4 regions of the Nonomuraea mangrovi genome follow, and region 4 is predicted to be linked to each of the others. Evidence: riboswitches for the same ligand, from Rfam matches in the RefSeq annotation. Region 4 holds a riboswitch; each other region holds the start of a gene.
What was found. Region 4 has a riboswitch for cyclic di-AMP ahead of ACFSKW_RS23365 (CHAP domain-containing protein). Riboswitches for the same ligand answer to the same signal wherever they lie in the genome.
Positions count from the first base shown of each region.

Region 1: another riboswitch for cyclic di-AMP. It lies ahead of ACFSKW_RS30450 (hypothetical protein); the one in region 4 lies ahead of ACFSKW_RS23365 (CHAP domain-containing protein).
Region 2: another riboswitch for cyclic di-AMP. It lies ahead of ACFSKW_RS14025 (coiled-coil domain-containing protein); the one in region 4 lies ahead of ACFSKW_RS23365 (CHAP domain-containing protein).
Region 3: another riboswitch for cyclic di-AMP. It lies ahead of ACFSKW_RS31475 (C40 family peptidase); the one in region 4 lies ahead of ACFSKW_RS23365 (CHAP domain-containing protein).

Region 1 is NZ_JBHUFV010000047.1:87,278-94,960, reverse strand. Features, by position in the region: gene ACFSKW_RS30500 (AAA family ATPase) at 1-426, opposite strand, end outside; gene ACFSKW_RS30495 (hypothetical protein) at 644-988, shown strand; gene ACFSKW_RS30490 (class F sortase) at 988-1,887, shown strand; tRNA gene ACFSKW_RS30485 (tRNA-Lys) at 1,939-2,012, shown strand; gene ACFSKW_RS30480 (DUF1707 domain-containing protein) at 2,200-2,793, opposite strand; gene ACFSKW_RS30475 (DUF5302 domain-containing protein) at 2,872-3,075, shown strand; gene ACFSKW_RS30470 (roadblock/LC7 domain-containing protein) at 3,352-3,726, shown strand; gene ACFSKW_RS30465 (hypothetical protein) at 3,728-4,534, shown strand; gene ACFSKW_RS30460 (roadblock/LC7 domain-containing protein) at 4,564-4,935, shown strand; gene ACFSKW_RS30455 (hypothetical protein) at 4,959-5,330, shown strand; cyclic di-AMP (ydaO/yuaA leader) riboswitch at 5,648-5,782, shown strand; gene ACFSKW_RS30450 (hypothetical protein) at 5,938-6,786, shown strand; gene ACFSKW_RS30445 (alpha/beta fold hydrolase) at 6,828-7,683, shown strand, end outside; gene ACFSKW_RS30440 (hypothetical protein) at 7,657-7,683, opposite strand, start outside.
Region 2 is NZ_JBHUFV010000021.1:110,614-118,296, forward strand. Features, by position in the region: gene ACFSKW_RS14005 (response regulator transcription factor) at 255-863, opposite strand; gene ACFSKW_RS14010 (M50 family metallopeptidase) at 1,004-2,302, shown strand; gene ACFSKW_RS14015 (DinB family protein) at 2,305-2,811, opposite strand; gene ACFSKW_RS14020 (cytochrome P450 family protein) at 2,947-4,182, opposite strand; gene ACFSKW_RS14025 (coiled-coil domain-containing protein) at 4,259-5,212, opposite strand; cyclic di-AMP (ydaO/yuaA leader) riboswitch at 5,216-5,356, opposite strand; gene galT (galactose-1-phosphate uridylyltransferase) at 5,424-6,485, opposite strand; gene ACFSKW_RS14035 (DeoR/GlpR family DNA-binding transcription regulator) at 6,482-7,261, opposite strand; gene ACFSKW_RS14040 (50S ribosomal protein bL37) at 7,397-7,474, shown strand; gene ACFSKW_RS14045 (AI-2E family transporter) at 7,637-7,683, shown strand, end outside.
Region 3 is NZ_JBHUFV010000047.1:281,470-289,152, reverse strand. Features, by position in the region: gene ACFSKW_RS31490 (hypothetical protein) at 14-871, opposite strand; gene serA (phosphoglycerate dehydrogenase) at 1,099-2,688, shown strand; gene ACFSKW_RS31480 (hypothetical protein) at 3,128-3,250, shown strand; gene ACFSKW_RS31475 (C40 family peptidase) at 3,551-4,039, opposite strand; cyclic di-AMP (ydaO/yuaA leader) riboswitch at 4,208-4,352, opposite strand; gene ACFSKW_RS31470 (3-isopropylmalate dehydrogenase) at 4,453-5,505, shown strand; gene ACFSKW_RS31465 (branched-chain amino acid aminotransferase) at 5,714-6,811, shown strand; gene ACFSKW_RS31460 (MOSC domain-containing protein) at 6,916-7,683, opposite strand, start outside.
Region 4 is NZ_JBHUFV010000033.1:1,067,628-1,075,310, reverse strand. Features, by position in the region: gene ACFSKW_RS23380 (aldo/keto reductase) at 1-152, shown strand, start outside; gene ACFSKW_RS23375 (Gfo/Idh/MocA family protein) at 244-1,203, shown strand; gene ACFSKW_RS23370 (tetratricopeptide repeat protein) at 1,184-1,624, opposite strand; cyclic di-AMP (ydaO/yuaA leader) riboswitch at 1,755-1,889, shown strand; gene ACFSKW_RS23365 (CHAP domain-containing protein) at 1,905-2,612, shown strand; gene ACFSKW_RS23360 (DMT family transporter) at 3,159-4,157, opposite strand; gene ACFSKW_RS23355 (hypothetical protein) at 5,065-5,445, opposite strand; gene ACFSKW_RS23350 (trypsin-like peptidase domain-containing protein) at 5,707-7,683, opposite strand, start outside.

The sequences.
Region 1 (7,683 bases), on a different contig from region 4:
CGACAGCAGCTCCAGCAGCAGGCCCTCGACCTCGACGTCGGCCTTGTCGGTCTCGTCGATCAGCAGCACGGTGGGACCCGCGCTCCTGATCGCCTTGAGCAGGGGACGCTCCAGCAGGAACTCCTCGGAGAAGATGTCGTCGTCCGAACTCGTCGCCTGGATGCGCAGGAGCTGCTTCTTGTAGTTCCACTCGTACAGCGCCCTGGCCTCGTCGAGTCCCTCGTAGCACTGCAGCCTGATCAGGTCGGCCCCGCTCGCCTGCGCGACGGCCTTGGCCAACTGGGTCTTGCCCACTCCTGCCGGTCCCTCGGCCAGTAGTGGCTTGCCGAGGGCGGCGGCCAGGAACACCGAGGTGGCGATGGAGTCGTCGGAGAGGTAGTCAACGGCGGCGAGCCGCTCGCTCACGTCGGCGGGCGAGTTGAACATCGATGCTCCTGTCTGGCGTGGCCGAACTTTATTCTAGCAGAGTGAGCAATAGGTCCGAATTACGTTGTTCTGTGGCATTTGGAGAAATGATGATAAACGGGGGTTCTGCCTGAATGCAGTAATGGTCATGGCAAGAAGCGGATTGTGCCGGTTCGGCGGACGTGCGAAGCGGGGATTTCTCGCAATGACTTCATAGTCACTCAGAGAGGAAAAAGCGATGCGTATCGCAGTTGCCGCCACCGGCCTGATCCTGGTCGCTGGCTTCGGCCTCGCCTCCACGGCGACCCCCGCTTCGGCGCAGACCCCGACCGCCCGCGTCGTCCTCACGGGCGACGACTTCAAGGACCGCTTCCATGACTTCGGCGACTGCCACGGGCCTCTTTGCAGCAACACCTGGAGCCGCTTCAGCGGCCACCACGGTGGTCACGGCGGCTGCGGTGGTCACGGCGGCTGCAACGGCTGGCGCGGTGCCTGGCCGGGTAACTGGGCCTGGGGCGCGGGCGGCTGGCGCGGCCCGCACACCGGCGGTGGCGCCATGGCCAAGGCGACCGTCCGCAAGTGATGAGGGGACACATCATCGGCCGCCACGCCCTGTGCGTGGCGGCCTCCTTCACGACCCTGGCCCTGGCGCCGCCATCCGCGCACGCCGGTATCGAACGGGCCGAGGCGCCCAAGCCGGTGCGCGCGAAGACGGAGCCGGTGCGCGCGAAGACGGACAAGCCCGTCAGGCCTGCTCGCACCGAGGTTCCCCGGCCCGTTTCCTTCGACACTCCCAAGGCCGGCCGGGACGAGCTTCCCAGGACCGACCGCACCGACACTCCCAAGACCGGATGGGGTGGACTTTGGCGGGTCGATCGCGCAGACACTCCGAAGGCCGGACGGGACGAGTGGTCCACGATCGATGGCGTCAACCAGGACAGGGCCGCCAAGCCTGCCGGCCTCGCGAGCGTCAAGCCCACTCGCGCGGAGACCGAGGGAAAGGGCAAGGCCGTGTCCGTCGGAGTCCCGCCCGCCACCATCCGGATCCCCAGTCTGGACCTCGGCGCGAGCGTCGTCCGGGTAGGCAGGGACGAGGACAGGATCGCCGCCCCGCCCCTCAGTGCGCCGGGGAAGGTCGGCTGGTTCGAGGGCGGTCCCAGACCGGGCGCGCAGGGCGCGGCCGTCCTGCTCGGTCATTACGACAGCACCACGGGCCCTGCCGTCTTCTACAAGATCAGTGAGCTCCGCCCCGGTCAGCGGATCTTCGTTACCCGCAAGGACGGAGAGAGATTGCGGTTCGTCGTCACCAAGGTCTCCACCTATCCGAAGGACGACTTCCCCGCTGACAAGGTGTACGGCGACCCCGGGTATCCCGCCCTGCGGCTGATCACCTGCGCGGGCGCGTTCAACCTCACCACCAGGCACTACGTCGACAACACGGTGGTCTTCGCCAAGCTCGTCCACGGGGGTGAGACGGCCTGATTCCCGCTGATTCGACCTGCGTCGCGAAGCCGGGTATATTTCTTCCCGCGGGCGCCGCTAGCTCAGTTGGTTAGAGCAGCTGACTCTTAATCAGCGGGTCCGGGGTTCGAGTCCCTGGCGGCGCACAAATCGAAAGCCCAGATCGGTTCTCCGGTCTGGGCTTTCGCTGTTTCCGGGGAAATGCCAGGCGAAATGACCCGGCCCGGCACAAGGGCCGCCTCGACCGTGGCCCGGCACCTGACGACGAGCCGACCGGCGGGACGACGGCAAGCGGGCGGCGGGACGGCCGCCAGGACGACGGCAAGCGGGCGGCTACTCGCGCTTGCGGCGCTTGCGCTTCACGTCGACGCCGCCCCAGAACGAGAACCCGGTGATCCTGATCCGCGGTGCACCTGGCGCCCCAGCGCCGCCGGCGGCGTGGTCGAAGCCGCCCATGACCCCGATGCCGGTCACGTCGACGTCGGCGTCCTCGGGCACGATGATGTCGACCCCGCCCATCACGGCGAACGCCCTGATCGTGATCTCCCCGCCGTTCAGCGTCGCCTCACGCAGGTCGATCTTGCCGCCGCCCCAGAAGGCGACGGTGGTCAGCACGCGCGGCGCCCGCCAGATGCCGGTCCGCTTGAACCCGCCCATGACGGCGATCGCGACGCCGCTGTCCGCCCCCGAGGTCGTCGAGGGTGACGACACGGGCAGGGGGGTGTGGGCAGGGGTGGGCAGGTCGTGCGTGAGGAGGTCGAGCTCCGCGTAGGTCTTGGCGGAGTAGACCTGGTCGAGCCGCTCATGGAACTCCTCCATGCCCAGCCGTCCGTCTCCCGCGGCGGCTCGGAGGATCTCGGCGGTGCGCTCGCGGTCGAGGTCGGCGGCGCGCATCTCCCGCGGGTCGCGGTCGGGCAGGGGGGTCATGGGTAAAGCCTAGACCGGTTTCGCGTGGCCCGTGAGCTCGTGCGAAGCTGTCAGTGTCCCCAAGACCAGGAGGTCCTGATGGCTGAAACACCGGCGGAACCCGAGCCCATCGAGGCTCCCGAGGATGAGCTGAAGCGGAAGTTCCGCGAGGCGCTGGAGCGCAAGAACAACGCGCACGCAGACTCGGTTGCGGGCGGCAAGGGAAAGGATCCCTCGAAGATTCACGGCGCCCACGGTCCCGCCTCGAGCAAGCGGACCTTCCGTCGTAAGAGCGGCGGCTGACGCCTCAGGTTCCAGGGAGGGTACGGCGCATGCCGTACCCTCCCTCTCTTTGTGTTGCCTGAAACGATTCACCATCGAGTTGAGCTGCGGTGATGTGGTTCGGCGATAAATATGAGAAACATTCTCAATTGCCGCGTGGCGGAATAGCCTTGCCACTCGGATGGGCTTTTTCGCTCCTCTGGCTATAAATATCCATAACCGTGATCTCGCCCTTTTTCGGGGCGGCACGTGCTCCTCCTACGCTGTCCCGGTCAGCGCGATGGTGAGGGAGGGTTCGTGCTGGGACTCGATGACTGCCTGGCCGAGGTCATGGCCATACCCGGCGCCCTCGACGCGATGGTGGTCGACCACATCAGCGGCATGGCGGTGGCCGCGAGCGGAAGCGAGGGCCTCGACGTCGAACGGTCGGCGGCGGCGCTGAGCGAGGCGCTGCGCCACACGACGGACGGGCTCGCCCAGAGCTCCCCGGATGGAACGATCCGCGTCGACGAGATGCTCGTCACCACTGACAAGGGCCACCACCTGGTGCGCCACCTGGTGTCGCCGTTCGAGGGGCCGCTGGTCCTCTACGTGCGGCTGGACAAGGAGCGAGCCAACCTCGCCCTTGCCCGCTACCGACTGCAGGCCATCTCAGGACAGTTGACCAAGTGACATGCCGGTACTGGACACGCTGCTCGCCGGGCTGGCGAGGCAACGCTCGACGGGCGCCCTGCGGGTGGGGCGGGCGGGCACGATCTTCATGGACGCCGGACGGGTCACCTACATGGAGTGCGCGGACACACCGAGGGCCGAGGACGTGCTGATCGCCAGCGGCAGGGTCTCGGCTCCCGCGCTGCGCAGGGCCCAGCGAGAGGGCGGCGGCGCGCGCCTGGTCGAGGACGGCATGGTCACCAAGGGCGAGCTGCAGCACTGCGTGCTCGGCGCGGTGCTCGACGCGGCCTACTTCCTGTTGCCCGTCACCGGGACCAGGCCCAAGTTCCGGCCGGGGGAGCGGCACTGGCTGGGCTCCCACTGGTACTTCGAGGTCGAGGAGATCGTCCGCGAGTGCGGGCGGAGGAGGGCTCAGTTGACGGGGATCTGGCCGTCGGCCGACGTGGACACAGCGCCCGTGGCGCCGGTCAGGCGGCTGCCCGGCCATCGCGTCGTGCTGAACGACCTGCAGTGGGAGATCCTCGTCCACGCCGACCGCGCGGCCACCCCACTGGAACTGGCGATGAAGCTCGGCAGACCCGGTTACGCGACGCTGCTGGCCGTACGCCGCCTTGCCGCGGCGGGGCTGCTCGCACGTTCGGAGGGCATGCCGCCGCCGCTGCCCAGGCGGCTCGGCCGGGACGAGGAGTCGCGGCCGCGGCCCGACCCCGACGCTCCTGCCCTGCCACTCGGGCCCGTGGTGACCGCGGACCCGACCGACATCAACCTGCTGATCCGGCTGAAGAAGGCGCTGGAGGAGCTGTCGTGAGGTTCCCCTCACTCAGAAGGAGGCCACCGGTGGAGCTGCGGGACGAGGTGCTGAGAGAGATGGTGCTCCTGCGTGAACGCACTCCCGACGTCAGCGGGAGCATCGCCTGCAGCGTGGACGGGCTGACCATCGCCAGCGACCTGACGGGCGGCAACGTCGAGCAGACGGCGGCGCTCTCGGCGGCCCTCCTCGCGCTCAGCAAGCGCATGGCCATCCTGGCAGGCAAGGGCGCCCTGGAGGAAACCCTCATCTCGGGCACCGCGGGCTTCGCCGCCTTCTACGCGGCCGGCCCCACGATCGTCCTCACAGTCCTGGCCGACCCTGGCACCAACCTGGGGCTGCTGCGGCTGGAGGGTCGCAAGACGGCGGCGAGTGTTGCCGCCATCGCATCGCGAAAGTGACTCACATCCACACGGAGGAATGCATGGCGAGCATGGACGTCTCCCTCAAGGAGATGATGGCGATCGACGGCGCTCTCGGCGCCGTCGTGGTCGACTACGGCAGCGGCATGGCCCTGGGCGCCCTGGGCGGCTCCAAGGACCTGGACCTGCAGGTGGCCGCCGCGGGCAACACCGAGGTCGTCAAGGCCAAGATGCGCACGATGGACTCCCTCGGCCTCAAGGACACCATCGAGGACATTCTCATCACGCTGACCGGCCAGTACCACATCATCAGGCCGATGACCGGCAGGGGCGGCAAGGGACTGTTCCTTTACCTCGCGCTGGACCGCGGCAGGGCGAACCTGGCGATGGCGCGGCACCAGCTGCGCTCGATCGAGGAGAAGCTCGAGGTCTGACGGACCGCGCCCCGTGTCCGCGGCGCGGCGGACACGGGGCGTGCCGTACGGCCTGGGCCGCGCCCCTCGCGCCGTGCCGAATCCGGCGTTCGACCATGACTCTTCCATGATTTTTGACTTCTGATCGATTTACCATGCCGGACCCCGTGAAACCCGTTGTTTCGCAGGGGTTTTCGTGTCTTCTGGGCCTGTCGATTCGTGACGATAAAAGGTAGATCTTCTTTCCGATTCATGGCTTTGCTTTTGCCTTTGGGGTGGTTTGCGCCTAGAGTCCATTGCGTTACCGACCGGTGACGTGCCCTTCACAAGGAAGAGCAGGCTGGTCGGCGCCGAATCCCGCGAACGCGGGAACCGGGGACCCATCTCTTTGGGGTGAATCCGGCCCAGTGCCGGTAGGGCATCTCCACGCCCGAACCCGTCAGCTAACCCGGTAGGCGAGATGGAGAGGACCACACTCGTGTACTACCACCCCCCAAACTGAGCGGCGCTTTCCCCCGCTTCTTCGCGCTCTCCTTTGCGTAGCGACTGTTAGGCCCATGCCCGGCTACGCCTTTGCCTGATCTTCATTCGAGCGCGGATTGCCCATTCCCTCGCACAAAGGACTTTCATGACCCGCCGCTTTGGCATGCGCGTTTCCGCCCTGCTCGTCACCACCGCCCTCGCCGTAGGCACCGGTGCCGCCGCCGCTCTCGCCGAGCCCTCCGGGCCCGACATCAGCCAGGTCACCCAGCAGCGGACCCTCCTCCAGGGGTCCACCACCGCCTCCTACTACTGGGACGACGCCTCCGGCCGCGCCGGTGACACCGGCCTGCCCGCCAGTGGCATTCCGATGCGCAAGGGTCTGATCGCCAGCCCGAGCTGGCCCCTCATGACCGAGGGCTACGTCGTCTACAAGGGCAAGAAGGCCCCCTTCTTCGTCGGCGACCGCGGTCCCGGCAACCCCTCGAACAACGGCATCATGCTCGACCTCGACGCCAAGACCTTCGCCGAGCTCACCGGCGGCAGGTTCAACTCCGACACGCTGGGCGTGGACGGCATCGGCGGCGAGGGGCACATCAAGATCCAGTACGTCATCACCAAGTGGGGCAACGGCGTGGGCAAGAAGAACCACCCCGTCGCCTTCTCCACCGGTGCGTGGAGCCGTAAGGACAGGAACCCGGCCAAGCCGCCGGTCGACCTCCTCGCCCTCGCCAAGGCGAAGAAGGCCGAGGAGGCCAAGAAGGCCGAGGCCAAGCGGATCGCCGCGGTGAAGGCCGAGGAAGAGGCGCAGGGCGGCGCGTCCGTCCAGCCCGCCTCGTTCGACACGGGCGCCGCCACCACCACCGCCGCCCGTACCGAGACCACGGACGAGAACGGCCACACCGGTACCGCTCTCGCCCTCATCGGCGGTCTGGCGATCGTCGGTGGCGTCGGCTACCTGGGCCGCGGCCACCTGCGCAAGGTCGTCTCCCGCTAGGCCCTTGCCGCCACGCGAAACAGAATGGGATTCTGTTTCGCATGACGCTCAAGGCGCATGCCAACGGTATCGAGATCGCCTACGACACCTTCGGCACCCCCCGTGACAGGCCCCTCCTGCTGATCATGGGACTCGGATCCCAGCTGGTCCACTGGGACGACGAGTTCTGCGAACTGCTCGCCGGGAGGGGCCACCACGTCGTCAGGTACGACAACCGCGACGTGGGGCTCTCCACCCATTTCTCCGAGGAGGGCGTGCCCGACCTCACCCCGGGCGCGGCGGCGCCCTACCTGCTGAGCGACATGGCCGACGACGCGGCCGGCCTGATGGACGCCCTCGGCTGGCCCGCGGCCCACGTGCTGGGCGTCTCGATGGGCGGCATGATCGCTCAGGCGCTCGCCATCGCGCATCCCGGCAGGGTGCTCACGCTCACCTCCATCATGTCGACCCCCAGCCCCGACGCGGGGCCGCCCACCCCCGAGGCGACGGCCGCGCTGTTCTCCGCTCCCGCTCCCGACCGGCAGGCCGCGATCGAGCGGGCCCTGGAGGTCTGGACCGTGATCGGCTCACCCGGTTACGAGCTCGACCGCGAGCGGATCGCGAAGCTCGCGGGCCTGGCCTACGACCGCGACTACGATCCCGCGGGGACCACCAGGCAGCTGGCCGCCATCCTGGCCTCGGGCGACCGTACCGAGGGGTTGGGCCGCCTGCGGATGCCCGCCCTGGTGGTCCACGGCGAGGCCGACGTGCTGGTGCAGGTCTCCGGCGGCAGGGCCACGGCCGCCGCGATCCCCGGCGCGCGGCTGATGACCTTCCCCGGCATGGGCCACGATCTGCCCCGCCCGCTGTGGGAGCAGATCATGGACGCCGTCACAGATCTTCAAGAGCGCTCTTCAG
Region 2 (7,683 bases), on a different contig from region 4:
CGCGCCCGAGTTCGTCCATGCGACCAGGCGCGCTCCAGGGGGATGGACGCGTACCGCGCAGGCCGGGCGGGCGACCTCGCCTGCCTGGCGCCGCACGAGGAGCCGGTCTCGCTTCCCTTCCTGCAGGCCCCGCGCCGAAGAGAGCGCCGGCGCGGACTGAGCGCCCCCAGAGCCCGGGTCCCGGTAGGAGCGGCGCGGTTCCGCCGGGACCCGGTCATCATCCGCGCGGCAAGCCGCTACAGCCAGCCGGACCGCTACAGCCAGCCGGAGTCGCTGGCGATGCGCACCGCGTCGATCCTGTTGCGGGCGCCCGTCTTGCACATGATCCGTGACAGGTGGTTGCGGACCGTGCCGACCGACAGGAACAACTCGTCGGCGATCTCCGTGGAGCGGGCCCCGCCCGCCGCGACCCTCAGCACGTCCCGTTCGCGCGGGGTCAGCGGGTTGGCGACCGACTCCAGCGCGGCCAGCGCCAGCTCCGAGTCGACCGCCCTGCGTCCCCCGCCCACCGCACGCAGGCCCTCGGCCAGCACCTCGGGCGCCACGTCGAGGCTCATGAAGCCCGCCGCGTGGGCCTCGAAGGCCCGCCGTACCTGACCGGGGTTGGGCTGGGCGGAAAGGATCAGCACCCTGCAGCGGGGAGCCTGCTCGCGCAGCAGCGCGGCGGCGGCCAAGCCGCCGAGATCGGGCAGGTCGAGGTCGACGACGGCGGCGTGGGGATCGTGCTCGAGCGCCGCGGGAACGATCCCCGCGCCCGTGCCGACCTCGGCGACCACCTCGAGATCGGCCTCCACGTCGAGCGAGGCGACCAGGCCCCTTCGCACCAGCGGGAGGTGCTCGGCTACCAGGATCCGAAGCGACACATCTCCTAGAGTGATCGTGTGACTGCGTACTGTCAACGCGGTCTCCGGATTCCGCAAAGGACGCGCAAGCCGTTCAGCATCGGATTGTTCGACTACTCTGGGCTTGTCGGACCTTCTCCTCAGCCATGGAGCGCGCGTAGATGATCTGGCTCTACATCGCGGGGATCGTCATCTTCGTGCTCGGCCTGATGGCCTCCATCGGGCTGCACGAGATCGGTCACCTCGTTCCCGCCAAGCTGTTCGGCGTCAGGGTGACGCAGTACATGGTGGGCTTCGGCGGCACCATGTGGTCGAGGCGGAGGGGCGAGACCGAGTACGGGATCAAGTGGATCCCGTTCGGCGGCTACATCCGGATGATCGGGATGCTGCCGCCCCGTCCCGGTGACGATCCGACCAAGCTGCGGAGAGCCTCGACCGGGCCGTTCCAGGGGTTGATCGACACCGCGAGGGACGTCGCGCAGGAGGAGGTCGGCCCCGGCGACGAGGACCGTGTCTTCTACCGCAAGAAGTGGTGGCAGAAGGTCATCATCATGTTCGGCGGCCCGCTGATGAACTTCGTGCTGGCCTTCGTGCTGTTCACGATCCTGCTCGTCGGCATCGGACTGCCGGGCCTGTCGCCCGTGGTCTCGCCCGACACCAACGCCTGCGTCGTCCCCCACGGCCAGACCCGCACGGTCTGCGCGGCAGGCGACCAGCCGACGCCCGCCGCCAAGGCGGGCATGAAGGCGGGCGACAGGATCGTCGCCTTCAACGGCGTCAAGGTCGCCAACTGGGAAGAGGCCACCCAGAAGATCAGGAAGAACGGCCCGGGCCCCGTCACGGTCGGCATCATCCGCGACGGCAGGCCGATGACGCTCAACGTCACGCTCATCGGCAGGGAGGCCATCGACGACCCCACCGCCAAGACCAAGGGCGAGGGCTTCCTCGGCGTCCAGGCCACCAGGATCTACGAGCAGCAGAGCTTCGGCACCGTGATCGGCTACATGGCCACGCTGACGGGCCACGTGGCCGAGTCGCTGGTCAACCTGCCGCAGCGGATGGTCGGCGTGTGGCACGCCGCCTTCTCGGGCGAGGAGCGCGACCCCAACGGGCCCATCGGCGTCGTCGGCGCGGGGCGCATCGGCGGCGAGATCGCCGCCTCGGGCCTTCCGGTCAAGGACAAGCTCTTCGAGCTGGTCAACCTGCTGGCCGGCTTCAACCTGGCGATCGGCATGTTCAACCTGATCCCGCTGCTGCCGCTCGACGGCGGCCACATCGCGGGCGGCCTGTGGGAAGGGCTCAAGCGGGCCTACGCCCGGGTCATGCGGCGACCCGAGCCCGGCTACGTCGACATCGCCAAGGTGCTGCCGCTGACGTACGCGCTCGCCATGGTGATGATCGTCATGGCGGGTCTGCTCGTCTACGCCGACCTGGTCAACCCGATCAAGCTGTCAGGCTGAGGTCACTCGCCCGTCACGCCGTCGATCCGCTCGCGCAGCAGGTCGGCGTGACCGTTGTGGCGGGCGTACTCCTCGATCATGTGCACCATGATCCAGCGCAGTGACACCTCGTTGCCGTGGCGCAGCGTCCTGCCGATCGTGTCGAGCGGGAGGCCCGCCGACACCTTCCTGGCGTAGGCGATCTCGGCGCGCCAGGCCTCCAGTGCCTGCTCACCCGTCATCGTGGCGATGTCGTCGAAGGCGTCGTCGGGCCGGTCGGGCGTCGAGTGCAGGCGCGGGACGTCCTCGCCCATCAGGTGCCTGCGGAACCAACTGCGCTCCACGTCGGCCATGTGGCGCAGCAGGCCGAGCAGCGACAGCGTGGACGGCGCCGCCGAGCGCTCGCGCAGTCGGTCGTCGGTCAGGCCCGCGCATTTGATCGCGAGCGTCTCACGGTGCCAGTCGAGCCAGGCGTCGAGCATCTCCCGCTCGCCCGCGACGAACGGGGTGATCATCCGAGTATCAGTCATAACGTGTGATTATGGACCCGCCGTCAAGTACGGCGCGCCCTGACGGCCGGCGTGGGGGATGGGATGCTCGCGCGGCTCCACCACCGGCTCGATCGCCGGCCGTCGTAGCGATCTTCCTCGGAAAGCGGAACGCGGTCAGCCGTCCAGCAGCACGGGGAGGCTCGCCAGGCGCCACGACATGGGGAGCGGCTGCCGTTCCAGCTTCTCGGGAGCCACGGCGAGACGCAGGCGTGGAAAGCGCGACAGCAGCCCGCTGAAGGCCACCTCGCCCTCCTGGCGGGCCAGGGCCGCTCCCAGGCAGTAGTGCAGGCCGTGTCCGAAGCCCACGTGGACCTCGCGCCTGCTGTCGGGCTCCCGGGCGATGTCGAGCCTGTCGGGGTCGCCGAACCTGCGCGGATCGCCGTTCGCGCTGACGATCAGCGCCATCACGGGCTCGCCTCGCCTGACCACCGTGCCGCCGACCTCGACGTCCTCGGCGGCGTAGCGCATGCGCGTGCCGTGGACGGGTCCGCACCAGCGCATGAGCTCATGGACGGCGCGCGGCACCAGCGACGGCTCCGCGCGGAGTCTGGCGAGCTGGTCGGGATGGGTGAGCAGGGCGGCGGCGCCGTTCCCGATCAGGTGGGCGGTGGTCTCGTGGCCCGCGAGGACGAGCGTGAGCACCATGGTGATCAGCTCGGTGTCGGTGAAGCGGTCGCCGTCCTCGTCGTGGGCTCTGATCAGCCCGGTGAGCAGGTCGTCGGCGGGCTCGGCGCGGCGACGGGGGATGAGGTCGCGGATGTACTCGACGACGCCGACGAGCGGCTCGGCGAGGGCGCCGGGCTCCATCGTCGTCATGCGAGCGCCCCAGACCCTCCACTGGGCGCGGTCGGCCTCAGGGATGCCGACGAGCTCGCAGATGACGGTGATGGGAAGCGGGTAGGCGTACTCCTCGACGAGGTCGACCACGCGGTCGGTCGGCAGCGCGTCGAGGAGCTCGGCGCTGATCTCCTCCACCCTGGGCCGCAGTTCCGTCACCCGCCTGGCGGTGAAGGCGCGCGAGACCAGCCTGCGCAGCCTGAGGTGGTCGTCGCCGTCGAGATCGAGGATCCCGTCGGTGAGGTAGCGGGCGTATTCGGGCGGGACGCCTCTGGCCTGTGTCAGCTTCTCCCGCATGTCGGTGACCTCGGCGCCGGGCACGTTGCCGGGGTCGTTGACGAAGCGGTGGTCGCTCAGCACGGACTTGACGTCGTCGTACCGGGTGACCAGCCAGATCGGGGTGTCCTGCCCGGGGAAGGAGGCGCGGAGGACGGGCGCCTCCTCCCTGAGCTGGGCGAAACCCCTGTAGGGATCGGTCAGCAGGCCGGGGTCCATCAGGTTGACGGTCTTCATGAGCGCCTCTCGTGACCGGAAGGATGAATCTGGTCATCGAGTCAAACGTACGCTCGCCGCCGACCCCCTGCAAGGATCAGTTCATCGAGATGTGCACGTGGTCGTAGTGGTTGGCGGTGATGCTGCCTCGGTCGGACATCGCCCGCCAGCCGCTGCCGCTGTTGATGCGCTGCCGCCAGATCACGTACTTGATGCCCAGGCGGCTCTGGTTCTTCATCGCCCACGCGGCGACCTGGTCGCCGAGCGTCCTGTTGGCGGCCGTCGGAGTGGCGCCGCCCGAGCTCATCATGAAGTCGCAGGCGCGCCCGAGCGGATGCTCTCCGCTGCCGCCCGACCGGTAGCAGCCCACCTCGAACGGCAGCGCGAACGACTTCTTGATCGTGTCGCGCATGAGCCTGGTCCGCGGCGTGATGTTCTCCGAGCCCGTGGGCAGCTCGGGCGCCCAGCTTCCGTCGCTCTTGCGCCCCGGCCCCGTCGGCACGAGGCCCTGCAGCTTCTTCTCGATGTTCTTGATCATGCCCTCGGCCTCCTTCCGGTCGTCGGCGACCTGGTCGGCCTCCGTCTTGATCCGGTCGGCGAGCGCGATCGCGTCGGTGGCGGCCTGCTTCTTGGTGTCGCGGGCCGCGGCGACGCTCTTGACCACGGCATCCTGCTCGGCGCTCATCTGCTCGAGCAGCGCGGCGGTGTTGAGGTCGGGGGTGTAGAGCAGCATCGGCAGGTCGGGGGTGCTGGCCTGGTAGCGCATCTCGGTGATCTTGGAGGCCTCGGCTTCGGCCTTGGCCAGCGTCTGCTCGGCCGTCGCCAGCCGCTTCTTCGCCGTCTTGGCGGCCTTCCGGGCCTCGGCGAGCGAGACCCGCTTGGCGTTGTAGCGCTCGATGAGCTTGTCGACCTTGGTATTGAGCTCCTTCAACTCGGCGCGCAACGTGGGCTCGGACGGCTTGGGGGCAGCCGAGGCCGCCGTCGCGGAACCGATGATGAGGGACAGCGCGGCAAGAGCACCGCATGCGAAACGAGACGTGGGGGACGCCACGAACGATCCTCTCCGTCTGCCGGCCGGGTTAGCTGACGGGTTCGGGCGGGAGATGCGGCCCTACCACAGACGTGGATTCACCCCAGGTTCTTGGTGGGTCCCCGGCTCCCGGGCGACGCGCCCGGGATTAGGCATGTAACGGCTGTGAAAGCCGACGAAAAGGGATGTTAGTAGTAAACCAGCGGTAATGCGACCTAAATCGGACACCAAATCAGTGATCTACCTGAGCGCGCAGAAGCCGCGCGGCCTCCTCCGGCAGCACGTCGTTGACGAACGCCCCCATCGCCGACTCCGAGCCCGCGAGGTACTTCAGCTTCTCCGGGGCTCTGCGGATGCTGAACAGCTCCATGTGGAGATAGGCCAGGTCACGACCCCGCCGCACGGGGGCCTGATGCCAGGCGGCGACGTACGGCATGACCACGCCGAACAGGCCGTCGAGCGCTCTCAGCACACGGGTGTAGACGGGACCGAAGGCGGCGCGCTCCTCCTGGGTGAGGGCGGCCAGGTCGGGCACCTGGCGGTGCGGGTAGAGGTGGACCTCGAACGGGTAGCGGGCGGCGGCCGGCACGAACGCGGTCCACAGCTCGTTGCCGGCGACCACACGCTCGCCCGCGCGCTCCGCGGCGAGCACGTCGGCGAACAGGTTCGGCCGGCCCGCCGCGGCCGCCAGGTGCCGGCGGGTGCGCGGGGTCACGTACGGGTAGGCGTAGATCTGGCCGTGGGGGTGGGCCAGCGTGATGCCGATCTCGGCGCCCCTGTTCTCGAAGCAGAACACCTGCTCCACACCGGGGATCGCCGACAGCTCGGCCGTGCGGTCGGCCCATGCCTCCATGACCAGCTCCACCTGCTCGTCGGAGAGGGCGGAGAAGGAGGAGTCGTGGTCGGAGGTGAAGCAGACCACCTCGCAGCGCCCGACGCCAGGGCGCACCTCGCTCAGGCCGCCTGGATCGGTGTAGGAGCCCAGGTTGGTGGAGAAGCTGGGGAACCTGTTCTCGAAGACGACCACGTCGTAGTCCGGCGCGGGGATCTCGGTCGGCATCCCGGGCCTGGTCGGGCACAGCGGGCACTCGTTGGCCGGAGGCAGGAAGGTACGGGTCTGCCGGTGGCCCGCCATCGCCACCCACTCCTCGGTGAGCGGGTCGTAGCGCAGCTCGGAGGCGACCGGCCTGGGCGGCAGCTCGCGCTCGTCGATCGCGCTCCTGTCGGCGTCGTCGCGCCGATCGAAGTAGATCAGCTCCCGGCCGTCGGCCATGTGCGCGATGGTGCGCTTCACTTCGTTTCCTCCGCGATGATCAGTTCTCCCGCCCGCTCGGCCAGCTCCGCGCGGGCCTCCTCCGGCAGGTTCGCGTCGCTGATGACGACGTCGGCCTCCGACAGTTCCGCGATCGTGCTGATGCCGACCGTGCCCCACTTGGTGTGGTCTGCGGGGACCACCAGGCGGTGGGCGGAGGCCACCAGCTCCCTGTCGGTCTCCGACTCCAGCAGGTTCGGGGTGGTGAACCCCGCTCTCGTGCTCATGCCGTGCACGCCGAGGAAGAGCGTGTCCACGTGCAACCGCCTGATCGCCGCGACGGCGACGGGCCCGACGAGGGCGTCGGAGGGCGTGCGGACGCCGCCGGTCAGCACGACCGTGCGGTCGGCGCGCGGGCTGCGGTGGAAGACGTCGGCCACGGGGATGGAGTTGGTGATGACGGTCAGGTCCGGCACATCGACCAGGTGGTGGGCCAGCGTCCATGTGGTCGTGCCCGCCGACAGGGCGACGGCCGTGCCGGGACGGACGAGCGTGGCGGCCCTGCGGGCGATCGCGTCCTTCTCCGGCTGCTGGCGCATCGACTTGGCGGCGAAGCCGGGCTCCTCGGTGGAGCCTGGGCCGTTGATCGTGGCGCCGCCGTGGACCTTCTCCAGCAGGCCTCGCTCGGCGAGCGCCTCCAGATCCCTGCGTATGGTCATGTCGGAGACGCCGAGCTCGCGCACGAGGTCGGCCACCCGGACTCCGCCGCTGCGGCGGACGCGCTCCAGGATCGCCTGCTGTCGCTGTGGTGCGAGCACGTACCCCTCCTTCCAACAGATTCCACCAAATTATGACACATCTATGTTGAAACATGGGGAGTGGGATCCGGCAAAGCCCTTGTCGCGAGAGACGCGTTCGCGAGAGGTTGGGATCATCACGTGAGGAGGTAAATCATGGCCAAGCGCGCACGCAAGACCAAGGCCCGCAAGAAGAAGGCGGCCAACCACGGCAAGCGCCCCAACGCTCGCTGAGGTAGGACATCGGGTACTGCTCGTACCCGATGTTCATCCCTCCTGCGGGCCCCGCGAAAGGCCCGGACGCGAAACGGTGTGACAGGCCGTCGGAGGCCTGCGCGTCACGGTGACCGGCGCGGTTACCGGCTTCCACCGGCGGCGGTCGCCATAGTGTGACGCATGATGTCGCGTGGACTGCGGATCCTCATCGGCCTCGCGGCCGCGAT
Region 3 (7,683 bases), on a different contig from region 4:
TCGGTAGGCCCAATCAGTCCGTGACGTCGGCGCACACCACATGCGCGCCCAACTCCACCATCCTGCGCTCGCTGCGCGCGTCCGCCACCCGCGCCATCAGGATCGGCGCCTCGCTGGCCGCCAGTTGGGGCAGCTTCGCGCGCACCCCGCGGTGCAGGTCGCGTACGACGTCCTCGGCGGCCGACATGTGGACCTTGACGTGCAGCATGATCCCGGGAGCGCCCGACGCCGTGCGCGCCTCGGAGATCCACACGTGGTGGACCAGCGGGTAGTCGACGAGCAGCAGGGCGATCGCGCCCCGCAGCGCGGGCAGGATGGGGTGGGTGCAGCGGCGGTAGCCGGGATCCACCTGCTGCATCGGCCCCGACAGGTGGGGGCGCGGTGCGGGGATCCACGACTGCGGCGCGGGGGCGACCTGTACGGGCGGCGCGCTCTGCAGCACCGAGCCGCCGCGCGAGACCGCGGCCATGGCGCCCGTCGCGTACGCCGTGGGCATCGCCCCGGACAGCACCGGCTGCGGTCCCGTCCGCGTCGACAGCAGGAAGCGCTGGAGATCCTCGATCGGTACGGCTGCCGCGGCGGGGCCTGCGGCGTCGATCACGATCTCCCGCACGCCGGTGACACGCTGGATGTCGAGGATGGTGTCGGCGTCGCAGGCCGACAACGAATGGCCACCCCGGTGCCGTGCGTAGGTGTCCGGCCCGGTGTAGCCGAGCAGGACCCGGTCGCCGACCTGGGTCGTGCCCAGGACGACGGAGCGGTCAGGGCGCACGGCGACCAGGATTCCCCCATCGGCGAGTGCGGCCAGCAGCAGGTGCGGACTGCCGTGCTGGACGAGCACGTCGGCGAGAGCGGGGTTCCCGATGCTCATATGGTGAACGATAGGTAGTAGCCCACGGCTTATCAGGCTAATAGCGAAGAAATCTCCCGATCAAGACAAAGTTGGCTGCGGTTGGGATGAGTTGCTCAGCGCCTGGGTAGCGCGCCCAGATCCTGAGACCCTCGTGAATGCGTTCACAAGCCCCGATAGACTCAGAAGGATCCGAGGGGCCCGCTGACGTGTCCCTCAGCCCGTCGCATGACCCTAAGGATCCACCAGTGAACAAGCCCGTCGTTCTGGTCGCAGAGGAGCTGTCGGAAGCGGGTCTCGCCGTGCTCGGCGCAGACTTCGAAGTCCGTCACACCGACGGCGCCGACCGCTCGCAGTTCCTACCCGCGCTCGCCGACGTGGACGCGCTCATCGTCCGCTCCGCCACCCAGGTGGACGCCGAGGCCATCGCCGCGGCGCCCAAGCTGCGCGTCGTCGCCCGGGCCGGTGTCGGCCTCGACAACGTCGACGTCGAGGCGGCGACGAAGGCCGGGGTCATGGTCGTGAACGCGCCCACCTCCAACATCACCAGTGCCGCAGAACAGACGATCGCGCTCATCCTGGCCAGCGCGCGCAACACCGCGCAGGCTCACGCCGCGCTCAAGAACGGTGAGTGGAAGCGGTCCAAGTACACCGGCGTCGAGCTCGACGAGAAGATCGTCGGCATCCTCGGTCTCGGCAAGATCGGCCAGCTCGTCGCGCAGCGGCTGCAGCCGTTCGGTGTCGAGCTGATCGCCTACGACCCCTACCTGCCTCCGGCCCGCGCCGCGGCCATGGGCGTCAGGCTGGCCGGCCTCGACGAGGTCATCAGGACGGCCGACTTCCTGACCGTGCACCTGCCGAAGTCGAAGGAGACCATCGGCCTCATCGGCGACAAGGAACTGCACGAGGTCAAGCCGTCGGTGCGGATCATCAACGTGGCCCGCGGCGGCATCGTCGACGAGGCCGCGCTGTACTCCGCGATCAAGGAGGGCCGCGTGGCGGGCGCGGGCCTCGACGTGTTCGCCAAGGAGCCCTGCACCGACAGCCCGCTGTTCGAGCTGGACCAGGTCGTCGCCACCCCGCACCTCGGCGCCTCCACGCACGAGGCGCAGGAGAAGGCGGGCACGCAGGTCGCGCGCAGCGTCAAGCTCGCCCTCGCCGGCGAGTTCGTTCCCGACGCGGTCAACGTCCAGGGCGGCGTGGTCGCCGAGGAAGTCAAGCCCGGCCTGCCGCTCGCCGAGAAGCTGGGCCGCGTGTTCACCGCGCTCGCCGGTGAGACCGCCACCAAGCTCGACATCGAGGTGCGCGGCGAGATCGCCTCGCAGGACGTGCGGGTGCTGGAGCTGGCCGCGCTCAAGGGCGTCTTCACCGACGTCATCGAGGACGCGGTGACCTACGTGAACGCGCCGCTGCTGGCCAAGGAGCGCGGGCTGACCGTCGAGCTGGTCACCAGCTCGGAGAGCCCCGACTGGCGCAACGTCGTCGGCGTCCGCGGCGTGCTGGCCGACGGCCGGACCGTCTCGGTGTCGGGCACGCTCTCGGGGCCGCGCCAGGTCACCAAGATCGTCGAGGTCAACGGCTACGAGATGGAGATCGAGCCGACCGACCATCTGGCCTTCTTCACCTACACCGACCGGCCGGGCATCGTCGGCGTCGTGGGTCACCTGCTGGGCGAGAAGGGCATCAACATCGCCTCCATGCAGGTGGCGCGGGACGTCAAGGGCGGCAAGGCGCTGATCGCGCTGACCGTCGACTCGGCGATCCCCGCCGACGTGGTGGACCAGATCGTGGGCGAGATCGGCGCCGACAGCGGGCGCTCGGTGGACCTCACCGACTGACGGCCGCTCGCGTCACGACGCCCTCCCGCCCTGTGGCGCGGGAGGGCGTTCTTCTTGCCGTCATCTCCCGGTTCCCTGCGCCGTACGGCACGCCGTGCCACGCGCCTCCGTGGCCACCGGCCGCCCTCCGTCCAGGGGACGCTCCTCGGGAGCGCTCGCGCGCCACCGCAACGGCGTCTCAAATAGTGAGATATTCGGACGTCCTACGAGACAGCCGGGGCCGTGCCAGGTACTTTGGAATGGATGCGCTGGGTACTCGTCATTCTTACCAGCCGCGACGGGGCCTGTTAGGGCAGGTCGGCCACCCGTCGCGGTGAGCGGCGTCGTGTCGGCCTTAAGCCCCCTCCGTCCGGTCCGTGATCCGGACCGCACGAGACCAGGCCCGGTCGGATTCGCGACCGGGATCCGACGTCCGATCCACTCGCGTCCGCGAAAAGAGATGAGTCACGTGTACGACATGTATCCATGGAACCGCGCCGAAGATCACGATGAGGAGGCGGCGGAGGCCGTCCAGACCGCGCTGGACCGCAGGGACAACGGCGGCTCCCCCTCCCCCCGCTGAACGGGGCCACCCGGTGGAGTTCCCCCTGCTCCACCGGGGTGAACCCACTCGCCTTCGAACCGCATGAGCCCGGGAATCACAGGAGACGACCGTCTCCTGTGATTCCCGGGCTCATGCGCGCGCCTGAACCTCCGGAAGGCTCCGCGGAACGGGGTGTCTCCGGGAGCCTTCGGATCTTCACGTCTTTCGCGGCCGCTGACGGTGTTCTCCGTCATGCGACAGCGCCAGGGAGTCCTCGTGTCTCCGTGCCAGTCGTGGGGCCGGAGTGCTGGAACCTCCCGCGAGTTCGGCGGCCCGGGCCTAGAAGGTGGCCCGCAGCGACATGGGGGCCGCCTCGGTCTTCACCTCGACCAGTCGCCGGGACTGCGCCACGCCCTTCGGGTCAGGCCGTACCGCGCCGACGAACGCCTGGCGGCGCCACGGGCTGAGCTTCTCCTCCTTCACCACGTCGCCGCTGCGCGGCGCGTGCACCATGTAGCCGTCCTTGGAGATCATCCCGACGTGCCCGAGGTTGCTGAAGAAGACCAGGTCGCCGGGCTTCAGGTTCTCCCACTTGATCTTCTTGTCGAATGCCTGGTACTGGTCGCGTGCCACGCGGGGAAGCTCGATCCCCGCCTTCTCGTAGGCCCTCAGCATCAGTCCCGAGCAGTCGTAGCCGCTCGGGCTGGTGCCGCCCCAGACGTACGGGGTGCCCCGTTTGGACATCGCGAACTTCAGTGCGATCTGCCATGCGGGCTTGGGTATCTGCTTGAGCTGGGCCTTCTTGATGTCCGCTCCGGTGATGGTCATCGTGCGAGCGGGGTCGCCCTGTACGGGCTTGGTGTCGTCAGGTTGGACCGACTGGCTCTTCAGGGTCTCGACCTGGATGGGGGTGGCCGACGCGGGGGAGGCGGCGGCGGCTGATCCTGCGGCGAGGAGGCCACCGAGGACGGCGGCCGTGACGATGCGAGACAGGGGAATGTCCTTCCACGGGGCCGACCGGGTTAGCTGACGGGCTCGGGCGTGGAAGCCGCCCTACGGCATGGGGGTGCCGATTCGCCCCAAGGGGGAATGGGTCCCCGGCTCCGTGCGAACGTCGCAGCGGATTAGGCTGGCAGGGACTCTAACGAAAGGGTCAAAAGACCGCAAACCCGACAAAACGCCGTGTCCGGAAAATGAGATGCGGTGTTCGACAGCCGAGACGACCCGGTAAGGTACCGGCCATGGAGTCGCGCAACATTCGTCTGGCCGTCATTCCCGGTGACGGGATCGGCACCGAGGTCGTCGCCGAAGGGCTCAAGGTCCTGGAGGCGGTCGGCGCCAAGATCGACACCACTCACTACGATCTGGGTGCCACCCGTTACAACGCCACCGGTGAGACCCTCACCGACGAAACCCTGCAGGAACTGCGCGGCTACGACGCCATCCTGCTCGGCGCGATCGGCGACCCGAGCGTCCCGCCAGGGATCCTCGAGCGCGACCTGCTGCTCCGACTCCGCTTCGAGCTCGACCACTACGTCAACCTGCGCCCGGTGAAGCTCTTCCCCGGCGTGGAGACCCCGCTGGCCGACACCCGCCCCGAGGACATCGACATGATCGTCGTCCGCGAGGGCACGGAGAGCCTCTACGCCGGCGCCGGCGGCGTCCTGCGTCGCGGCACCCCGCACGAGGTCGCCACCCAGGACTCCCTCAACACCGCCTTCGGCGTCGAGCGTGTGATCCGCTACGCCTTCGCCAAGGCCGCCGAGCGTCCCCGCAAGAAGCTCACGCTGGTCCACAAGACCAACGTGCTCGCCTACGCGGGCGACCTCTGGATGCGCACCCTCAACCGGGTCGCCGCGGACTTCCCCGACGTCACCACCGAGTACCAGCACGTCGACGCCGCCTCGATGTTCTTCGTCAACCAGCCGGAGCGCTTCGACGTGATCGTCACCGACAACCTGTTCGGCGACATCATCACCGACATCGGCGCCGCCATCGCCGGCGGCATCGGCCTGGCCGCCAGCGGCAACATCAACCCCGACAGGACCGCGCCCAGCATGTTCGAGCCGGTCCACGGCAGCGCGCCCGACATCGCGGGCCAGGGCAAGGCCGACCCGACCGCCACCATCCTGTCCGTCGCCATGATGCTCGACCACCTCGGCCTGACCGAGGAGGCGGCCCGCGTCGAGCAGGCCGTCGCCGACGACATCGTGGAACGCCTGGCGGGATGGGCCGGCCGTACGACGCACGAGATCGGTGACGACATCACCGCACGAGTAGCCGGCGGCGCCTGACCGCCTGCCACTCAGCACCACAGGCGGCCTGGCGCCCTTCGGCCGGGTCCATACTGTCCTGGATCCGGCGAGCGCGTAGCCGCCTGGATACCACATTGAGCGCCTGGCGGCTCGCGAGATCGCCAGGCGTTTGCTGTAAGTTCCCGTTACCCGGTTCATCGCAAAATGGACTCAGGGCAAATCTCGCGAAAAGAGAAGGATTTCCGTCATGACCACCGCTCAGAAGCTCAGCTTCGATGTGCAGCTCTCCGACCACGCTCGCACTGCGGCGGAGCGTGAGCAGGTACTGGCGAGCCCGGGGTTCGGGCAGACCTTCACCGATCACATGATCTCGATCGACTACACCGAGGGCAGGGGCTGGCACGACGCGCGGCTCATGCCGTACGGGCCGCTCGTCCTCGACCCCGCGACCTCGGTCTTCCACTACGCGCAGGAGCTGTTCGAGGGACTCAAGGCCTACCGCCAGACCAACGGGTCGATCGCCACGTTCAGGCCGTACGCGAACGCCGCCCGCTTCAACGCCTCCTGCGTCCGGATGGCCATGCCCGAACTGCCCGAGGACACCTTCGTCGAGTCCCTGGACCTGCTCGTCCAGACCGACCGCGAGTGGGTCCCCACCACCGAGGGACACAGCCTCTACCTGCGGCCCTTCATCATCGCGACCCAGGTCGGGCTGGGCGTCAACTACCCGTCCAAGACCTACAAGTACATGGTCATCGCCTCGCCCGCCGCCTCCTACTTCAGCGGCGGCGTGCAGCCGGTGTCGGTGTGGCTGTCCACCGAGTACACCCGCGCCGCCCCCGGCGGGACCGGCGCGGCCAAGTGCGGCGGCAACTACGCCGGCGCCTTCGTCGCCCAGCGCGAGGCTGTCGCTAACGGGTGCGACCAGGTGGTCTGGCTCGACTCCAACGAGCACAGGTACGTCGAGGAGATGGGCGGGATGAACCTGTTCTTCGTCTTCGGCAACAAGCTCTTCACCCCCGCGCTGACCGGCACCCTGCTGCCCGGCATCACCCGCGACTCCATCCTGTCCCTGGCCGCCGACCTGGGACTGGAGGCCGAGGAGGGCCGCATCTCGATCGAGGAGTGGCAGGCCGGGTGCGAGTCCGGCGAGCTCACCGAGGTGTTCGCGTGCGGCACGGCGGCGGTCGTGACCCCGGTCGGGTCGGTGAAGGGCGCCGACCGCGCCTGGACGATCGGCGACGGCACGCCGGGTCCGGTGACCATGAAGGTGCGTGAGGAACTGCTGGGCATCCAGTACGGCACGCGTCCCGACACCCACCACTGGATCCACAAGCTCTCCTGACCTCGTTCGTCCGTTGAGCCCTTCCCCGGGCGCGTAGCGTCTTCGCGCTCCGGGGCTCGTGGCCGTCGCCCGGACCTGCAGGTCTCCCACCTGCGAGGACGTGATCAGGGGTCGCTCGCGACCAGCGCGTCGCCGACGGCCAGCCTGCCGGGGCGCAGGACGGACAGCTTGACGCCGAACGCGATCCCGCCCTCGGCCGCCCTGCGGTAGGTGGCGAGCGTGCGCAGCGGCTCGGGGCCCGCCTTCGTCCCCGTGCGCTGGTCGACCATCGTGACGGCGCATCTGATGGCCCGCTTGGCGAAGCCCAGTTCGGTGTCCCCGATGCGGACGTGGCCGATCAGGTCTTCCAGGTGGGGTTCGTCCCATCCGTCGATCACGATGTTGGGCCGGAAACGTGACATCGGAAGGGAAGAAGCGCCCAGCCGCCGGTTGAGCTCGTCCAGCGAGGCCTGGGAGATGGCGTGGACGGGGCTGCTGTCGGCGTATCCGGACGTCCCCGGTGTCCGGCCGTCGGTCACCCTGTCGTGGTCGGGCGGGACCCTCACGAGCCTGCTGGGCACGGCGAGCACACGGGAGAGCCATTCCGCGGCACGCTCGCCCTGGTCGATGCCCCGGTAGGGGGCGCCGAACAGGACGACGTCCCTGCGCGCCGCGTCGAGATCCACGTCGAGGTGCAGGTCGGCGACGCCTGGCGCGCTCAGCGCGAGTCGCGTGCCGTCGGCCTCGACGGCGGGCCGGATGACGGCCAGCCGCGGGTCGCGGCGCTGGCTGCGGAACCCGCCCGACGGGTCGGTGACCATGAAGCTGCGGTCGTGCGCGAGTCCCGCCCGGGTGAGCGGCGACACGCGGGCGGGCACGCCCGCGCAGCCTTT
Region 4 (7,683 bases):
TGATCCCCAAGTCGGTCACCCCCTCGCGGATCAGGGAGAACATCGACGTGTTCGACTTCACCCTCGACGCCGAGGACATGGCGGCGATCGGCGCGCTGAACAGGGGCACGCGCCTCGGTCCCGACCCCGCCACCTTCGACTGGATGGGCTGACCCGCCCGTCGGCCACGGCCTGCGCCCCGGGCGCGGGCCGTACGCGTGTCCGGGGTGATGGGAAGATCGATCACCGATAGAGAGGACTCTCATGCGTGACTTGGGTTGGGGAATCGCGGCCACGGGCGGGATCGCCAGGACGGTCGGCGCGGTCATCGCCGCGGAGCCCGGCATGCGGGTCGCCGCCGTGGGCTCCCGCGACCAGGGCAGGGCCGCCGAGCTGGCGGCGACGCTGGGGGCCGAGTCGGCCTACGGCTCCTACGCGCAGCTGTGCCAGGACCCGGCGGTGGACGTGGTCTACGTGGCAACCCCGCACGCCCAGCACCTGGAGGTGGCCGAGGCGGCCATCGCGGCGGGCAAGGCCGTGCTGTGTGAGAAACCTCTCACGGCGAGCCTGGCCGACGCCGAGCGGATGGTGGACCTGGCCAGGCAGGCCGGCGTGTTCCTCATGGAAGCGATGTGGATGCGCTTCAACCCGCTGATCAGAGGGCTGCTGACCGAGGAGCGGTTCGGGGCGCTGCGCTCGGTGCAGGCGTCGTTCGGGTTCGTCATGCCGTACGAGGAGCGGCATCGGCTGTGGGATCCCGCGCTGGGCGGCGGAGTCCTGCTGGACCTGGGGATCTACCCGTTCGGGCTGGCGCAGCTGCTGCTCGGCGAGCCGGCTGAGACGCATCTCACAGGATCGCTCGGCCCCTCGGGCGTCGACGCCGAGGTGGGGGCGCTGCTGACCTACGAGGGCGGGGCGCGGGCGCTGCTCGACACGTCCCTGCTCAGCCCGCTGGCCAACACCGCGACCGTGGTCGGGACGGAGCTGCGGGCCGACATCGCCGCGCCGTTCTGGGCGCCGCAGCGGATCCTGCTCTCAGGGCCCGGCGTCGAGCCCGAGGAACTCGTTCTTGACCCGGCCATGAACGGCTACGCCGAAGAGGTGCGCGAGGTACGGCTGGCACTGGCCGAGGGCAGGACGGAGAGCGCGATCATGCCGTTGGAGGAGAGTCTGGCGATGATGCGGATGCTGGAGGACGCGCGGATCAGGCTAGGCGCTCGCTAGCGCGGGCGGCGGCCTCCTCGTGCCCCGACCCCGCGGCCATGAGGAAGTGGGCGCGGGCCCGCTCCGGCCTGCCCTCCCTGTCCTCGAGCAGGCCCAGGTTGAACATGGCGCGCGGGGCCGCTTCCGGGTGGCCCGATTCGACAGCCTTGGTGTACCACCGGCGCGCGACCTCGGTGTTGCCGCAGCAGTCCTCCAGGACGCCGAGGTTGAACTGCGCCCTGGGTGTGGCGGCCCTGCCGTACCAGTGGCGAGCCTCGTCGAGATGGCCGCTCTCGTCCTCGATCAGCGCCAGGTTGAAGGCCGCCCGCTGGGCGGCCGCGGGATGACCCGATTCGATCGCCAGGAGATACCATCGCCGGGCTTCGTCCGGACGGTGTCCGTCTTCCCGCAGCCCCCTGTTGAACAGGTCCTGTGGCGACATGTCCTGACCGTAGATGATCGACGGACCTTTATCAATTTGTAAGCTACTTGCCTCATGTATTACCTTAGGCTCACTCAAGGCATATACCGGGCAATCCGGACATTGCCAGACATTGCAATCATCACAGGTTCACCTGTGACCGCTGAATCCGCACCACGCGGAACCGGGGACCCAATCTCTCTGGGGTGAATCGGCACATCGTGCCGTAGGGCAGCTTCGCGTCCGAACCCGTCAGCTAACCCGGTAAGCGGCAGGAAGCTAGCAAGGAGTTCCCCTTCACATGGCAAAGCACAGCCGTAGCCGTGCCCCCAAGCTCAACTACGCGCATGCCGCGCTGGGCGCAGTCGTCATCGCCGGCGCGCTCGTACCCACCCAGATCGCGCAGGCCGACAAGCTCCCGCTTGCCGACAGCCCCCGGGTAGCCGCCCTCGCAGGCGCGCCCAAGGAGGACGCGGCCAGGGTCAGCGCCGCCGGCAAGGCTCAGACGAAGGCCATGCCGAGCGCTGCCGCGGTTCTGGCCGAGGCCAAGAAGCAGATCGGTATCAAGGAGAACGCCGCGGGCGGCGGCACCAAGTTCCAGAACTGGTACGTCAACTCGCAGCGCGCCAGGGAGACCGTCGCCAGGGACGGCGGCAGCGTCACCGCCTACGCCAACGCCGCGTGGTGCGCGATGTTCGTCTCCTGGGTCGGCGAGCAGACCGGCGCCCGTCCGCAGGTCGGCTGGGACGCCTACACCGTAACTCACGCCAAGTGGTTCAAGGCCAACAAGCGCTGGGGCCAGACCCCCAAGCCCGGAGCGGTCGTCTTCTTCTCCTGGAGCGGCAGCAAGAGCCTCGACGACATCAACCACGTCGGTTTCGTCGAGAAGGGCAACGGCGACGGCACGATCTCCACGATCGAGGGCAACACCGGCAACGGCGTCGTCGAGCAGCGCGTCCGTCCCACGTCGCAGGTCGTCGGCTACGGCTACCCCACCTACTCGGGCTGACGATTCCGCCGCACTCCCCCGGCCCTGTTGCCAGGTCGGCCCGATGATCGAACCACGACTCATCGGGCACGTCTCCTGGTAACGGGGGCCCACCACGGGACCCGGGGCGGCCGCCGTCAGGGCCTCGCCACGCAGGGCGCCTTGGCTCTCCCGCTTTCCAGCGGCCGGCCCCCTCCCCCACCTTCTTCCGACCACACGTGTCCTCCCCCGGCCTCCCCTCGACGGCACGGACCGCACGTGTCGTGTCCTTCCCCGGCCCTCCCCCCGACGGCACGAACCGCACGTGCCGTGTCCTCCCACGGCCTTCCCCCCGACGACACGCGTCCGGTCGCGGTGGGTCCAGGACACCTTCCCCTCCCGTCTCCGGCTGCCCCTGACCGGCGTCTCCGGCCAGGTCCCCCCTCCGTCGAACCCCTTTCGATGCGGTCCAGCGGCGCGCCGCGTCCGTCGCGGCCACCGCGTCGCCGATCCAGGCGTCCCGGCGCTCACGAGCGTCGAGTCAAAGGACCGTCGAGCCAGAGGAACGTCACGCCAGAGGACATCGCGTCAGAGGAAAACGGCGCGGCCGAACCGGGTCTCAGCCGGTCTTCCCCCTGTGGTGGGCAGCCGGACGACCCTGAGCACGCCGATGAGGATCAGGGCGAACCCGACGACCTGGCCGAGCGGCGGCCATGTGCCGCGTGCCGCGTAGACGTAGGCGAACCCGGCCACGGTCTCGACGTTGATGAGCATGCCCGCGGCCGTGGGCGACAGCCGGGCCGAGGCGACGTTCCACAGGCCCGTGGCCGCCCATGACACCACGACACCCAGCACGAGCACGGCGACGACGAACGCGGCCAGGTCCGGACTCTCCCCGGACGGGCCGGAAACGGGCGACAGTTCGCCCGACAGCGCGGCCACAGGAAGGCCGGCCAGCGTGACGACCCCCGTGCCGAGGCCGATCACCGTGGACCAGCCCCCGCCCGGCACCTCGGGGTGGCGGCTCAGGAAGCGCGCGTTGGCCAGCCCGTACCAGGTCCACAGGAGGACGGCGCCCACGGCGGCCAGCAGGCCGAGCACCTTCAGCCCGAGCGGCCGGTCCTCGGTGGGGGCGGCCCCACCCAGCTCCAGCGCGTTCACCACGGTCAGGCCGATCGCCACGAGCGTCACCGGCATGACGAGCGAGCGCCACCGGTAGGCCCCCGACAGCGCGTTGCCGAGCAGTGCCACGGTGACGGGGATGCAGCCGATCACGATGTCGGTGACCGGCGCGCCGACCAGCTCGATGCCGACGACGAGCAGCAGGTAGTACAGGACGTTGCCCGTCAGCGCGAACGCCAGGGCCACCCGCCAGTGCCGCCGCAGCAGGCGCCACAGAACACGCCCGCCGAAGGCGAAGAGCACCAGGGAGACCAGGCCGTAGGCCAGGTACCTGCCGACCGTCACGGCCACCGGGCTCCAGCCGGGCAGCAGCACCGGTATCAGGAAGGCCAGGCCCCAGATGAGGCCGGCCACCGTGCCGGCGGCGGAACCCACGGACTGTTCCCGCCGGGTGAGACCTCCCATGCGCTCCCCTCCTTCCCCTCTTCCGCTACCCGGGTCAGCGGATGGCCGCCCCCCTGCGGCGGGGGGCCACGCCGAGTCGCACGGCGGACCACGCCAAACCGCACGGCGGACGCCATCCCAAACCGCACGGCGCATGCCACGCCAAACCGCACGGCGGGCACCACGCCAAGCCGCACGGCGGACGCCACGCCGGGCCTCGGCTCACTCGTCCGGGCTCACGCCCTGTGCGGCGGCGATCACGCCGTGGACGGCCTCGCCGATCCGCGCGGCTGAATCGGCGGGGTCGGCCAGGTCGGGCCTGCCCGCGTCGAGCCAGGCGATGACCGCTTCCAGGGTGGGGGTGTGTAGCAGGCGCGACGCCCACGAACGCCATGGGCCCGGCGGGATGCGTTCGGCCAGGTTTCGCTCGGCGACCTCGCGGGAGGCCGCCGTGAGGCCGTGGACGAGGTCGCGGATGGGCGCTGTGGCTGCCTGCCGACCCCAACCGACGGCAGGCGCTCGTCGCCGACCCCTCCCTCATCGACCCAGCCGTGGAGGAGAGCCTGCGCGCGCGGCCAGGGCAGCGGCATCCCCCGCTACGCCCGCACCGACCTCGACATCGAAGGCGTACGCGTACGCGGGGGAGAACCGGTGCTCCTGGACACCGGCGCGGCCAGCCACGACGCGACGGTGTCCGAGGGCCCGGCCCGGACCGCACCGCGCCGCACATTCGGCCACGGCCCGCGCCACTGCATCGGAGCGCCCTGGCGCGGATCGAGCTGCAGGTGCTCTTCTCCCAGCTCACTGCCCGTTTCCCCGCTACGGCGACTGCGGGGGTGGAGGAGCTGAGGGAACAACGTCCTGAGCGGCGAACTGACCGAAGTGCCGGTGCGGTGGTGACCTGCCTGCCGCGGCGGCAGGCGGGGCGTCATCGATGGCGCAGCCGATGGATCTGGGCTTCGAGCCATGCCATGGATCGCTCGACCTGCTCCCGGCTCAAGCCGGTGGCGTCGACCAGATCCGCGAGGGTCAGCGGCTCGGCCGTGCTGTCCATCGCTCTGGCGATCTTCCCCGCCCACAGCTCTTCGTCGACGAAGGGTCTGCGGCGGTAGTGCTCGTCGAGGGCGGCCAGGTGCTCATGGGTACAGGCGGTCAGGAAACGTCTGCCGTCGAACCTGGGATTGCTGGCGTGGATCACGGAGGAGTCGAGCGCCATGCTGTACAGCTCTGCCCCCGCTGAGATCACCGCGCCGCACCAGTCGCACAGCGCGGGCGAAACATCCTCTTTGCCCGGCTTGTCGCGCTTCATGTCGGTCGTTTACCCGCCTGTACCCGCCGGACAGCCGTTATGTGCTTCCCGATCAGGCAAAGTGTTGGACCCGAGACGCGAACCGTGTCCACCCGCAGGCGCTCGGCCTGCCGCGCTCCCCTCGAACCCGCAGGCCGCGCCATGGATCTCCCGGTCCAGGCACACGCCGCAAGCGGCGCCGTGGGGCGTCGCTCATCCCCCTCGGCGACATTCCGCTCGACGTCGCCGACCATCTGCCCGTGGCGCTTCGTAGGAGCCCGCTCAGCCGTTCTCCTGGGCGATCCCCGCTCTCCTTCCTGACAGCGGCGCGCCCGGCCGTCGTTGGAGAGCCTTACGGATGGGGGATGCACCCCGGCTGTCAGGGTGAATGCCCAGCCAGATCGCCGCGTAGGTGTCGGTGAGCAGCGACTGTTCCTCGGTGAGATCCACGCGCTCCAGCAAAGCGGTCAGGACGTAGCCGGCCGCCTCTGCCGAACCGAATGCCACCAGCCACGCGAGCGCGTCGTCGATTCCCTGCGCCGAACGGCCCACCAGTCCCTGCCAGACCGGAGCAGCCTGCACGGCCATACCGTGGCGGGCGAGCCAGTCCGAGGCGTAGGCCAGCGCGTCGGTCCGCTGCTCGTAGTCGAGCTTCGCCTTCGTCAGCAGGCCGCGAAGCACGAGGCCTGCCTCCGGCATCGAGTGATGCCCTTCCAGCCAGGCCAGCGCACAGGAGCTGATGCGCTCCGCGGCGGCGGTCTTCCTCAGCCGCACGCTCATCAGCAGGGGTTCCAGCACCAGGTATGCCTGTGGCGCGCCGGCATGCGCTTCGGACCAGTCCAGGGCGAAGTCCGTCAGGGGCGGCGCGGTGGCCGCACCCTCTGCACCAGGATCGGCAAGGGAGAGCCGAGTGGTCCTCTTGTCACGCCAGGCCAGCGCGTAGTTGAGCGCTAGCGCGGCCTGAGGGACCGGAAGTCCGGGCCTGCGCAGCAGGGGCCGCAACACGTATTCGGCGTCCGGGTTGGGCGCCTCCCGCGCGAGGCGATGCCATTTGGCCAGCCAGGTCATGGCGTGATCGACAGCCTGGCGAGCCTGGCCGGTGTCCAGATCGCGGCGGTCGAGGAGTGGATGGAGCACGAAGCCGGCCTTCGGGGCGCGAGCCCAACCCCCCTCGCCCAGCCAGCGCAGCGCGTGGGAGACGGCAGCGCTCGCCTGATCGGCCGACAGGACAGGGCTCTCCAACAGCGGATGGAGCACGAAACTGACGTCGCCCTCGACCTGGGCTATCGCCAGCCAGTCCAGGGCTCGGGAGACGACTTCTGCCCACTGTGCGGGGTCCAGGTCGTCGCGTTTGAGCAGCGGACCCAGCACGCGGCTGGCGTCGATGTCGGCGAAAGGCCGGCCGAGCCTGCGCAGCGCGTGCCCGAGAGCGGCGGCCGCCTGCTCCAGAGGGAGATCCTGGCGGCGTAGCAGGGAGCCGAGGACCGCGTCGGTGTGAGCCTCGGCGGCGGGGTCATCGAGCAGAGCCAGGATACGGTCGACGGCCACGGCCCCTTGAGCGCCGTCCAGCTCCGGGTGCCGCAGCAACTGCCGCAGCACGGACGAGGCGTCCGGGTGCCCGACGTTGCGTTCAAGCCATGCCAGAGCCTTGTCGGCGAGCAGTGGTGGTGACTGCTCGCCTTCCTCGTCGAGGTGCTCGCCTCCGAGGGGCACGAGTGGCACCTCCTCAGGGCTCCGCCAGGCCAGAGCATGAGCCAGCACACGCGCTGTCCTGTCGTCGTCCAGCATCGGCACGACCAGCAGGGCGCGCAGGACGGCCCGCGAGTTCCGACTGCGCGCGTCCCAGCTGAGCCACGTGAGGGCGGCGGACACGACGGCGGCGGTCTGATCGTCCGTCAGGTGGCACCGCTCGAGGAGCGGCAGCAGGACGTGGCCGGTGTAGATGCTGCGCGCGGCCTCGGTGGCGAGCCATGCGAGCGCGTACTCGACGATGCTCCTGGCTTGGCGGCCGTCCGGTTCGGGACGTCCGAGCAGGCGGCGCAGCAGAAAATCGGTGTCGTTGTGCGGCGGCTTGCCGTCGTGGGACACGCCGTTGCGCGACAACCAGCTCAGCGCGAGATCGATCAGCCGGGCGAACTGGCCTGCCGTGAGGTCGCTCCTACCGAGGAGCGCGCGGAGCAGATCGGAATACAGGCCGTCGGTCCTGCGTGACTCCAGGAGATCCAGAGCCTGGTCGATGACCAGGTGAGCCTGGTCCGC